DNA from 4 places in the Neobacillus sp. OS1-32 genome. Region 4 is predicted to be linked to each of the others. Evidence: riboswitches for the same ligand, from Rfam matches in the RefSeq annotation. Region 4 holds a riboswitch; each other region holds the start of a gene.
The links. A riboswitch is a leader RNA that binds a small molecule or an ion and turns the genes downstream of it on or off. The one in region 4 is predicted to bind cyclic di-GMP.
Positions count from the first base shown of each region.

Region 1 (3,160 bases), 1.2 Mb from region 4:
GCAAAGCAGAACCTGCAGTTATGGTCTCATTTATTTTAGCCTCCTTACTCGCCATTTTTCTATTTCTCTTCATGAAATGTGGTTAGGAAAATAAAACGTAAGAAGGCAACGACCGCTGGGATAATTGCCTTTCTTTAAATAAGGAACCTTTCCAAAGACAAGTCCTTAATTTGATGCAGCAATGGCACCTGCTTGTACATCGTACTGAGTCAAGTTGTGAGTCTTAATTATAGATTGTAATAGATTGGCATAGTTGGGATCAGTAGCATAACCGTCTTGCTGAATGTTTACAGTTGCTTCCCTGTAATCTGTTACACCAATAATGTTGGCATATCTTGGCTTTAGTAAGAACTTGGTATGGTCAACTGTGGAATCATGTAAGCTACGATACTTTCTAAATTTTTCATTTGCAGTGAATGGAACCCCTTTGACATCATATTCTAGAGTAGGCAGGATGACATAATCACCAGTCCAATAATAATCAGCCTTGATACCAAAGTAGTTGTTAGCATTTACTGACAACCAAGAGAATCCATAGCACGACTCAAGAATAGCTTGTGCAATTGTTAATGAAGGTAAAATCTTGTAATCCTTCCAAGCTTGTATTGCATCTGGTGCTACTTGATTTATGAAGTTTACTTTTTCTTGTGTAGTAAGGTTGTATTTAGTAATATAGTCTACAGCTTGTAATTGAGGTGCAGGCTGCGATACTGGTTGTTCTACATAACCTTCGGATGCGGTTAAACGTAGAACTTGCCCAACATAAATCGTGTCAGAGGTTAGATTGTTGTATCTTTTAATATTTTCTACTGTCAATCCATTTGCTTTAGCGATTAAAGATAGGTTGTCACCCGCCATAACTGTATATGTATCTACATGAGGCTGTTCTACAACGGGCGGTTTTACTGGTTTAGGTGCAGGTTTTGCGGTTTTAACCACTGGCTTTGGATTCGTTTTAGGCTTCTTTACCGTTTTAGTAGGTTTCACTATTTTCGATGTTTTTGTACGAGTTTTTGATGATGTTGATGGAATTCTCAACACTCGACCAACTTTTATCTTGTTAGCGTTTACAATCTTATTTGCAGATTTTAAACTTGCTAGAGATACCTTATACTTTTTGGCAATTGCTGATAGGATGTCTCCTGACTTAACAGTATATGTTATTGTAGCGGCATTTGCTGGTAACATTGTTAAGGGTGTTAAAATTGATACGGATAATGCTGTCGTTACAATGGCCTTCTTGATCTTTTTCAAACTAAACTTCCCCCTATATTCTTCAGTAACCCAGCCACCATAGCTTATTTGCTTTAGGTCTGTGGTTTTGCGAGACTATCTTTCGATAGCTGTGCTTTTTTCGAATGAGGAATGTTATTATCTCTATCTATACCTCACAAAACTATCATATTAAATTTTTTTCATAGGATATAGGGGGAATGGTTTCCAAAATTCAATAGTACAGAAGAATACCTTACAGAACGTAAAAAGGCAACACCCAAAGGGTTAGTTGCCTTTCGATACTATGCCAAGAAGATAGACACAGATTTTTCTAGCGCACTTCACATGGTGGCCTTGATAAAAAAGTTTAAATAAAGAGAAATTTAAACTTCCTCATAAAAGTAACGTTTTTCTCAGTATTTGAAATTTGCAATAACCATTTTTATCGTGTATAAGCTGAATATGGTAATATGACCTATGACTTTAATTTCTGCATTTTAAATAAATTTTCCTGCTCTGAATATGCAATGCCTGTCAGTTTGATATAATAAAAAAATGGAAAGGGGAATTTGTAATGTCAGATGCATATCAAGTTATTTCTTTTGTTGAAAACCAAAACATGAAAATTGAAATTTTAGAATATCAAAATCTAGGCGGGAATGATAATTTTACCGTTGCTGAAAAATTATATTATGCTCAAAAGTCAAATATAAAATTAAGACAAGTTAGGATTACACTAAAGAATAGCTCCTTAACAGCGGAAGCCGGTGCTCTTCAGTTGATGAAAGGGAATATTACATTAAAAAGCTTAGGTGGATCTGGCGCCAAAGGGTTTTTCAAAGGACTAGCCTCCAACGTTTTAGCAAATGAATCCATGATCAAACCGCAATACCAAGGCAGCGGAATTATTTATCTGGAACCCAGTTTCAAACACTACATGATTGTGGAACTTGACAACGAAGAAATCATTGCAGATAAAGGTCTATTTTATGCTTGTGAATCCAGTGTTTCCGTTTCCGTTCAGGCAATGAAAAATATCTCTTCCGCCATTGTCGGAGGGGAAGGGCTATTCCAAACGAAAGTTTCCGGAAGCGGATTTTGCGTATTTGAAATACCGGTTCCGGAAGACGAGCTTGTGGAATTTGAAATTCAAAATGAAACGGTTCAAGTTGATGGGAACTTCACACTTTTCCGAGTTGGCAACATTGACTTTACCGTTGAAAAGTCATCAAAAAGCATTTTCGGTTCTGTTGCTTCAGGAGAAGGATTACTTCAAACATTTAGAGGGACGGGAAAAGTCATTATAGCACCAACATTACCTGTTTACCAAAAATTAGTTCATGCTCTTACCCCAACGCCACCGGAGAAATAGGATAAGGGGCAGTCCGAAGACATAGCATAATTAAAGTAGTTAATATGGGTTCAATATCGGTTGTATTAGAATAGGGATTGAGGAAACTAGAAATAATCCATAGACAAATGGAAAGTCCCCTGAAATCAACCGTAATATGGCTGGTTTTTTTCGAATATCTTACACCCCCTCAATTCCCTATATTAAGTTTTATGGAGCAAAAGGAACAAAGTACCTAATCATAAATTTCCAGGATTGTCGTTTGTTCCTCCTGTATTTGCTCCAAAAATGCTCCTTTATCTACAAAAGTACCTGAATCCTGCTGTCCAATGATATATCCTTCTGCCAATAATTGCTCCAACGCTTCAATCACAACATTACGTGAAATTCCTAATTGGGAAGCACATTCACGAGTGGCTGGTAGCCTTTCTCCTGCTTTTAACTCTCCATGTAAAATTAGCTTTCGTATGTATTCATAAACCTGTCTCTTCAAAGGAATATCCAGTGTGCGGTCAATCGGAATCCACAGCTTCTCTTTCTCCTCCCTTAAAATTGGTACTCTAAAAATTACTCTAAATTGGCTCTTATTCTAAC
Region 1 is NZ_CP133263.1:2,287,168-2,290,327, forward strand. It holds gene RCG24_RS11505 (hypothetical protein) at 1-39, shown strand, start outside; gene RCG24_RS11510 (glucosaminidase domain-containing protein) at 166-1,254, opposite strand; cyclic di-GMP riboswitch class I at 1,276-1,360, opposite strand; gene RCG24_RS11515 (AIM24 family protein) at 1,790-2,587, shown strand; partial or broken gene RCG24_RS11520 (GntR family transcriptional regulator) at 2,844-3,095, opposite strand.
Region 1: linked by a shared signal. The riboswitch ahead of RCG24_RS11510 (glucosaminidase domain-containing protein) and the one ahead of RCG24_RS17315 (hypothetical protein) in region 4 are both predicted to bind cyclic di-GMP.

Region 2 (3,160 bases), 1.3 Mb from region 4:
TGCTCACCCAATAATTCATCAACAAAAAGACAGATACACTGATCCTCCTGTTCCACCATAATCAGAATCCCTTCATGTATTTGAAGTTTATCCGCTTTCGTATGATAAAGCTGATGAAGCCGAAGAATCGGATAGCATTGACCGCGAATCATGATCATTTCATTCCCATCAGGATCGGTGATAACATCGTTTTTCCCCGGTCTGAATGATTCCTTAATCACCGTTGTCGGTAAGGTATAATAGGAATGACCGACTCTTGTATTCATCCCGTCGATAATTGCCAGGGTCAGCGGGATTTTAATAGATATGGTTGTACCTTGATTGGGCACACTGTCGACGGAAACAGAACCACCTACGGCTGAGATGTTTTGGACGACGACATCCATTCCTACCCCCCGTCCGCTAAATTCGGTGATCTTCTCCTTTGTCGAGAAGCCCGGAAGGAAAATCATCTGGTAGATCTCTTTATCCGTCAGCTCTTCTTCGTTTTTATGTAGTAAATGACTTTTCTTCGCTTTTTCGAGAATTTTATCGCGGTTTAAGCCTTTTCCATCATCCTTTACCTGAATGATCACTTCCCCACCGGCATTTTTGGCTTCAAGAGTAATCGTCCCTAATTCCGGCTTACCGCTTATCCGCCGCTCTTCTGCCGATTCAATCCCATGATCCAGGGAATTTCTAACTAAGTGCATAATTGGATCAGAGATATGCTCGACAATACTTTTATCCACCTCCGTTTCTTCCCCAATTAATTGCAGGTGAGCGGTTTTGCCAAGCTTTTTACACATATCATGGACGACCCGGTGCATCTTGTGAAATGTGCTTGTTAATGGGACTAGGCGAATAGCCATGACTTTATCTTGAATTTCATTGGTAATCTTTTGCAGGTGCCTTGCCGCTTTCTGAAATTGTTCCAGCTCAAGACCGTTCAAATCAGGATTTTGGGTGACCATCGCTTCAGCAATCACTAATTCGCCCACTAAATCCATTAGTTCATCTAATCTCAAAACATTCACATTGATAAAACTGGTGTGCTGGCTATTGAGTCGCTTTTCTTCAATAGACCTTCGCTGATGTGAATGATTGCTCTCATCAGCACTTGCTCTCTCTTCTTCTCTGTTAATCTGTGAAATCTTCAACTGCTGTAAAAAACTAGACTGAGAAAGCAGCTGCTCAATTTCCTCACGAGATTTTTCTGTCCGAATAAATATCTGAAAGCCTTGATTTCTAATCACCTCACTGGAAACGATAAATTCCTTTTCGATCTCTTCCGGGATATGATAAAGTTCATTGACAATGTCTTTTAATCGATAGACAATTTGAAACGCACGGACATTCTCCATTTCACAGCCAGCTTCAAAATAGACCGTTATATGGAATAGGTTTAAATCATCATTGTTCCTGTCACTCAACATCCGTTCGATCATATCAGCAGCCTGCCGGTCTTGCCTTTGTAGATCATTTCCCTGCTGACTCTCGCCATTTGTCGCAACTCTGCTATTTTTCAAATTTGATAAATAGGATTTGGCAGACTCAATCAAAAAAGAGGCTTCTCCATCAACCGTATCAAGGTTTTTGGCTTTTTGAACCTCAACTTTAATGAAGTCGATGCTATCCAAAATCAAATCAGAAAGAGTGGAGAAATCGATGAATTGAGGTTTTTCTACCCTAATAAAAGAGAAAATATCTTCTAATGAATGGGACAATGCTGCAATATTTTCATGATGCATCATCGCCGAAGAACCCTTTATCGTATGCATAATCCGAAAAATCTCATTCACGGCATTTTTCGAAAAATGTTTGGCTTCCTCACTTTCCAGAATTAGTTCTTCTAGTTGTTCCAGCAGCTGAGAGGTTTCCATAATATACATTTCAAGAAACGAGTCATTTTCTGTTTGGTTCGGCATATTCTCCCCCTCTTTCCTCTATTAATTTCTGCTAACAATGTATGAAACATTTTTCCTGAGAACAAACAGAACTCTATATAAAAAGAAAAAAGCTATCCAACAAATGAATAGCTTTTCCGCAAAACTTAGCTATCCGGTAACCTGTCAACCATCGCATTTAAATTGCATTAGGCACATGGCTTTGCGTCCCTACCTTTCAGAAGGTTTGCCTTTATCGAAACGGAGTTAAACTCTAATCATAGTTAGGTACATAGTCCTAAATTTCAATATACAAAGTGTGAATAAAGGATGCTGTGAAAAATGTCACCGTAATATTACTAAAACAACAAATACATAAAAAATTCACATAATAAACCAATATTACTTAAAAAATTCATTATCAATGATAGAAAAAGGCAACGCCCGTTGTTTCGGGTTCGTTGCCTTGTCCATTATTCCATGTGGGAGATTGTCCAAAAAAATCCAAATTTTGATGTGTTTGAAGCAGACGAGATCCATTTCAAGCATCATTTAATTTTATCAATTTGGTTGTTTACTTCAGTAATTGCTTTTACAACTTCGTCGGATTGTTTTGTTTGAACTTGGAAAATTTTATTTAATTCTTCTGCTTGTTTTAGATTGTTTTCGATTTCCAAAGCCATTTCTTTACTAGATTGTAATTGATGACGTGCAGCAGCCACTATTATTCCAGTCATTTCTTTCAAGCTATTAATATTACGGACAATTTCCGCTTCAGTAATCGATTGCTCCCGGGTTGCATTTTTCACCGTATTAGATTGGTTCGTAACATTTTCTGCTGCCTCTACAATCTCCATGATGCCTTTCGCCTGTTCTGCAGTGGCAATTGAAATTTGCTGTACTTGGTCACTTGCTCCGGAGATACCTTTCACCATTTCCTCAGCAGTGATCGATTGTTCCTTCGTCGAATGCGTCATTTCCGACGCCTTTTTCTTCACATTCTCAACCGCTAGGGTAATCATTTCACTATTCCTCGTCTGTTCCTCTGTCGCTTTGGCAATCTGATTCATTTCCTCTGTTACATGCGCAATCCCTTTGACAATCTTCTGAATGGCTTCGGTTGTTTTTTCCGCAAGCTGGTTGCCAACCTTGACTTTATCTGCACCATCCTTAATGGAAGTAACAGCAACTGACGTTTCTTCTTGAATTCCCTTGATTAACTTCGAAATTTCTTTCGTTGCTTGGGCGGAACGCTCGGCTAATTTCCGCACTTCCTCCGCTACCACAGCAAAACC
Region 2 is NZ_CP133263.1:2,161,107-2,164,266, forward strand. It holds gene RCG24_RS10965 (chemotaxis protein CheW) at 1-1,907, opposite strand, end outside; cyclic di-GMP riboswitch class I at 2,040-2,127, opposite strand; gene RCG24_RS10970 (methyl-accepting chemotaxis protein) at 2,414-3,160, opposite strand, start outside.
Region 2: linked by a shared signal. The riboswitch ahead of RCG24_RS10965 (chemotaxis protein CheW) and the one ahead of RCG24_RS17315 (hypothetical protein) in region 4 are both predicted to bind cyclic di-GMP.

Region 3 (3,160 bases), 1.2 Mb from region 4:
CAATTGTGTGCTCGTATTGAGCAGAATAAGTTCCATCAACCGTGCGGGCGGTCCAGCCGTTATTGTCCATCTTTGTATAATGCATCCCGATATTGACCATCGGCTCGATGGTAAACACCATACCTTCTTTAATCCGCGGGCCTTTGCCAGGCAGCCCATAATGAGGAACATCCGGTTTTTCGTGAATCACAGCACCAATTCCATGGCCGATAAAGTCCCGCACCACGGATAATCCCTCGCTTTCAACATAGGTTTGGATGGCGTGACCAATATCGCCAATTCGATTACCAATAACCGCTTGTTCAATTCCCTTATAAAGGGCTTCTTTAGTAACCTTTAATAAATGCCCCGTCTCTTCTGAAACCTTGCCAACCGCGTAAGACCATGCTGAATCCGCCAACGCCCCGTTAAAATTAACCACCATGTCGATCGTTACGATGTCTCCTTCATTAAGCGGCGTTTTACGTGGAAAACCATGGCAAATTTCATCGTTAATACTCGCACAAGTGGCATACTCATAACCTTTGTAGCCCTTTTGCTCGGGGGTTGCATGATGCTCACTTAAAAATTTTTCAACAAACTGATCAATCTCCCATGTGGTGATTCCGGGCTGAATCAGTTTCGCTATTTCTTTATGACAGGCTGCCAGAATTTCACCTGCTTTTTTCATCGCATCGATTTCGCGTTGTGATTTTAAAACGATCATTTGAAAGGGTCCCCTTCCTTTTTCATATATTTTATGTAAAATAGCCTGGAATTTTCTGCTTCCTAGGGAAAGATGTAGTGTATACTGATTCACTGACAAGAAACTGTGAGTTTCTCCTCATTCAAAGGAACACTATTTATATTAACCCTATCCCAAAGATTTTTCAAAAAAACTTTATTTTATCAGAATCCTTTGTTCTTAATATGGTACTTTCTCATTCTTTTTGATAAAATATAATTAATATTATATAAATTAGGTGTGTGAGAAATATGATAGGTGACCGCGTTAAACGATTCCGCTCAGAAAAGAAAATGTCACTATCCGAACTTGCTGAACAAGCCGGTGTTGCAAAATCCTATTTAAGTTCATTGGAAAGAAATTTGCAAAAAAACCCTTCGATTCAATTCCTCGAAAAAATTGCCCATGTCTTAAATATTCCGGTTGAATATTTAATTCATGAACAAATTGACAAAACTGAGCTCGATAGTGATTGGATGAATTTGGTTAAGGAAGCAATGAATTCAGGTGTTTCAAAGGATCAGTTTCGTGAATTTCTTGAATTCAATAAATGGCGCAATAATCAAGATAAATAAGGAACAGGTTTTGATTGACGTAAAAAAGCATTCCGCATGTTTGATTGCAGAATGCTTTTATTTTTGTATGTACCCGGCTAAGTATTCTTTTGGTTAAGGAAACGTTGCACTTCCGCTATGGTTAACCCCAGTTTCTTGGCTTCCAATATCAGATATACCCATTCTTCATCAATCTTTTCAACTACGCTCTCAGATAAAACCACTAATTAACACACCCCTAAAATACTTTGTCGTATTCCAGGTAACCCGGCCATCGTAGCAAGTAGGGTACTTGCCTTAGATCCTCGGCTTTGCGTCCCTATTTTTCAATAGGTTTGCCTTTTTCTGCAAAATCACTCTAGTAACCCAACGATATGACTACTAAAGTTAGGACTAATTTACTCACTCATATTAAGTAAGATCATTATATCTAGTTCTTTTTTAACGGGGTGTTAGAATTTGTCATCCTATTTTAATTTTTTTACTTCTTTTTTACACATATTTTTTCAAAATTCTACAAAGAAAATTAATTATTTTACCAAGGATAAAATTTTCAGTCAAGTATCTGAAAATATTTTTTAAAAAATTCCAAAAAATATTTGTCTAAATTGTGACAAATAGCATATAATATAAATAAGTTAAATTTATTGAATATTATTAACATTCTAAATATTGGAGGGGTCCAACTATATGACACTTGTTCATGTTTTAAATTTCTCGATTCCCATTGCCTTTATGGTCTTTGCCGGTTACATGCTGGACAGATTGTGCAAACCATCCCCGCAAGAAGAAAAAGCTGGCGAAAAGTAATTCGGTAATAAAACGATTCATGCGCACAGCTTTTTTTGATTCGGTAAGTGTTAGACAAATGAAGCCCGATAACCAACCATAAATATATCTACTAAATTACTTCAACCTGGATTGGATCTTAGCCTCATAGTTTTTAAAAATCGATGAATTCGTTTTTTTCCCTCGCTTAGACATCAATTGATTAAATCGCAGCAGTTTTTCGTTTAACTTTTTTTGAAGGAGTTCCCTGTCGTCGTCTTGGCATTTTTTTAACAGGTCTTCAATTGACATCATTTCCTGACGTAAAGTGTTTTCTTCCTCGGTATATCCAGCATTTTTTAACAATTTATAAGCCATGCGCAATTCCTCTGGGATGGCCGACAAATCTTCTAATTTCAGCGGCTTTCCCATACCTGGAAGATTGTCAAACTCGCCATCCTTGTACGCTTTTTTAATCCGTTCCTCGGAAATCTTCTGAAACATATCCATCGCCTTCTCCTCCTTTACGCCATTTAATTTATTATAGCAAAAATCCCGGATTAAATTGACGATACCAAAAGTTCCCGGTCATGATTTTTGCCGTTGAGCAAATAATAATTGCGAAAGGAGTGTTGAAGATGGGTCGCGGTGAACATTTTAACCACACAAATAAAAATCATCCAGGAAATTTTCCCAAAAACACTGTTCGTAAAAAAATCGCATTAGAGGAACTGGGTGACGAGGAATTTCTTGTCACCCAAGAAGCTTTTAAAAATAGATTGGCGGAAGACGAAACGAACGACACCGCCCGGCTTCTTCCGAAAAAAAGATAAAGAAATCTTGTTGACTGGCAACCCCCAAAGGAGAAAAAGGTATAAAGAAGTTTTTATTTTCTTATTAACCAGGGGTAGGCGTGAGCTGTCACGCCTTTTCTATGTCCTATAAATTCAACTCCGCCTCATGAACCGTCCTAAAGGACTCGCCAGTCGGCGAGTTTTCATTTATTTTTCAAAGCTAAAATTATGGCTAAACTGTGTGAACTCCAAAGTCTTCAGCCATTCGGCCAATTTTTCAATGTCGTTTGAAAAAATTCGGTCTTTATTGATAGGGGCTA
Region 3 is NZ_CP133263.1:2,313,838-2,316,997, forward strand. It holds gene map (type I methionyl aminopeptidase) at 1-706, opposite strand, end outside; gene RCG24_RS11655 (helix-turn-helix domain-containing protein) at 976-1,299, shown strand; gene RCG24_RS11660 (anti-repressor SinI family protein) at 1,377-1,502, opposite strand; cyclic di-GMP riboswitch class I at 1,537-1,628, opposite strand; gene RCG24_RS11665 (DnaJ family domain-containing protein) at 2,185-2,556, opposite strand; gene RCG24_RS11670 (hypothetical protein) at 2,685-2,879, shown strand; partial or broken gene hutH (histidine ammonia-lyase) at 3,048-3,160, opposite strand, start outside.
Region 3: linked by a shared signal. The riboswitch ahead of RCG24_RS11660 (anti-repressor SinI family protein) and the one ahead of RCG24_RS17315 (hypothetical protein) in region 4 are both predicted to bind cyclic di-GMP.

Region 4 (3,160 bases):
TGTGTCGAACCATTTTTTCGGATTATTGAAAGCACCGTAGTAGATATCCTTATTGCTCCATATCTTATTGCCATGATTATCGATCAGGTCTAGATAAGTATCATAGATATAGGAATCCATCCGGACTGTAATCGTGCCGGCTTTCGGCAATGTGAATTTATAGTAATCCTCATCGTCATTCCAGCTGATAAAACCAGTTACTTTTTGCGTATTTAATTTGAGCTCTTGCGCTTGCGGGGTGCCGTTGTTGGGCTCTTTATCGGTATTATTGGCTTGATTAAAGGCCGCAGAAAGCACATATTTTCCGGTTGAATTACTATACTGATGGACCTTAATATAGTAGGTGCCTGGCTCCAGGTCCTCCCAATCGGACCATTTTTTCGGGTCATCCGTACGGCCATAGTAGATATCTTCGTTATGCCAGACGTAATTTCCTTGATCATCGATTAAATCAAGATAGGTTTCATCCATATACGAGTCCAGATTAACAGTAATCCTGCCAGCCTTATCCAGGTGAATTTTATAATAGTCGGTATCGTCATTCCAGCTGATAAAACCAGTTACTTTTTGCGTATTTAAGGTGAGCTCTTGGGCTTGCAGGGTGCCATTGTTCGGCTCTTTATCCGTATTATAGGCTTGGTCATAGGTAACTGATAAATCGTATTTTCCCGTACTACTGTTGTATTGGTGGACTCTTATGTAGTAGGTGCCTGGCTCTAAGTCCTCCCAACCCGACCATTTTTTCGGGTCATCCGTACGGCCATAGTAGATATCTTCGTTATGCCAGACGTAATTTCCTTGATCATCGATTAAATCAAGATAGGTTTCATCCATATAAGAATCTAGGTTGACGGTAATTCTGCCCGCGCCGTTTAAGACGATCTTATACATTTGTTCCGGGTCAGAATCGGTAATATTTCCGGTCGTTTTCGTTCCAAACGGTAAGTCCTGCGTTGTGCTTGCTGAAGCTTGATTGCTTTGGAACGTCATCGAAGGAAGGATGATGATGAAAGCAATCAAGAAAAATACCACTTTTTTAGCCAATTTGTTCATGCTTTTTCCCCCATTGATAGTATAGTAATGATACAGTCTTTGTTGATGAATAAGTTGAACGGAAAAATCCCCCAAAAAATCTAGTACCTCTCCTCAAGTCACTATAATCGAGAAGAAAATCTTAAGGAAATAATATTTTTTCAATCTTGTAGTCTCCTTATTCGTGTTCGTTTAGAGTCCATGTTTTATGTACTTTTTCACAAGTTTCAGGTGTCCTGTTGTCGAAATGGTATATTCCTTGACATCCCAAATGCCTGAATGTCTGGCTGCATTGGGCTCTCTGGATGGATCCCAATTTTTCTTTACTCTTTCAATGGCCACTTTCACTTTATTTGAAGCGAGGAACTTAACCTCTAATCCTGCCCCACTGCCAAAATTCTTTTTGAAAAATACTTTCCCGTTTTGATGGACACCAACCAATGTTGTCATTTCCCCGCCAGTTGCCCCGGAATAATACGAAAGGAACGTATCACGATTGCTGGTAACGGTAAATTGAGTCTGTCCGCCACCATCGATAATGGATTGTTTGGCAGCTTCTTTGGAAATTTACCCGCATCCCCGTTGAAGTCATAAGCCGGATAAACTTTTGAACTACTCTTTGCAGCTACAGGTATATTGCAAAAACTGCTCACTGACAAAATACAAATGAAGATCGCTGCTAATAATTTGAAGTACTTTCCCTTCAAGCTCACATGTCCCCCTCCTAAAATAGTATATAAAAAGCCCTGCAATCTTATTTGACCGCAGGGCAAAGATAACGATATAGAATCTATCAGTTATTATGCAACCCAACTGCCATAGCAATACTGCTTTAGGCTCGTAGCTTTGCGTCCCCATCTTTCAATGGGTTTGCCATGGTTGTAGGTAAGATATCATAGGTGTTATAGATTTATTTTAGGGTCTAAAGTTGGATGAATCAATATATTTTTCTATTTTCCCCCTGAACTTTTTGAATAATCCATATTTCGATAGCTTTTGTAGTGTATGCAAGGATCGAAATTGTCGATGAATACGAAAAGATAGAATCTCAGCAAATTCATATGAATCAAGGAGAAGAAAGCAACAATCTTTTAGAAGACTACACCCAAACTCTTAATTTCCGTTTCATTTCAGTTGCTTCCTATCATAGGTTCATGGTATTTTTTTATAAAAATTGGCTGCCTTTATTTATATACTTGGCTCGGAATTTTGACCGTCGGGGTACCACTTGAGTATGGACCTACTTCATACTCCTGGAATACTAGGATAATTCCCCCGCTAGTAAAATAAAACTGGGTTTTACTATTAATTTTTAGATTATCTTTTAATTCTTCTACAAAAAATAGATTCGGGCGTTTGGCCATATAGTTATATGTATAGTTATACACCTTTTGAAGCTTGGCCTTCGTTTTGACAACATCCGTCAGCTTATATTGTTTGCCGCTCTTTAAGTTGAAGTTGTAAACGGTAACAGCACTATTGCCATGGGCACCGCCGGAAAACTGATAATCCGATATACGAATGCTTAGCTTACCGCTCATATTGTATTGAACCTTATAAGAAACGTTATACTCATAGCTGCAGCTAGACGGATACTGCTTACAAATAGGGTCGCTCTGGAATTCTTCCATAGACTTTTTCAAGTCCGTATATCCCTTATAGGATTGCTTGATATGGCTATATAGCACCTTATTTATTTTGGCCTGAGCCGATTTGCTAACGCCTCCTGAAACCTGCGGATACTTAAGGAACTTTTTCCCTTTGTAAATTTTCGTGATGACCTTAGCTTTAGCTGATGCTGCCTCAACTTGACTCGTGCTGCTTTCAAAGGAAAAAACAGCAGCACCTAAAAGCAGCAAACTCAAAACAATTTTTCCAATTGCAAGTATTCTTTTCATTGTTTAACCCCCATTTTTATATTTTACCTATTTATTATAGTAGGTTAGGGGTTAAAAATGAAAGCTAGATTTTAGGAATTAGTAAGAAAGATATGTTGATCGTATTCCCGTCTTCCCAGGGGTAAATTTATTTACTCGGATTTTTTAAAAAATTATGTTAAATGGGCCTTATTTGAGATACAGGGGGATTGATGTGGACTTTTTGTCGGTTATTTCTTTTTTGGAGTTGG
Region 4 is NZ_CP133263.1:3,483,753-3,486,912, reverse strand. It holds gene RCG24_RS17325 (DVUA0089 family protein) at 1-1,053, opposite strand, end outside; gene RCG24_RS17320 (hypothetical protein) at 1,225-1,482, opposite strand; gene RCG24_RS17315 (hypothetical protein) at 1,479-1,745, opposite strand; cyclic di-GMP riboswitch class I at 1,833-1,917, opposite strand; gene RCG24_RS17310 (DUF3298 and DUF4163 domain-containing protein) at 2,217-2,930, opposite strand.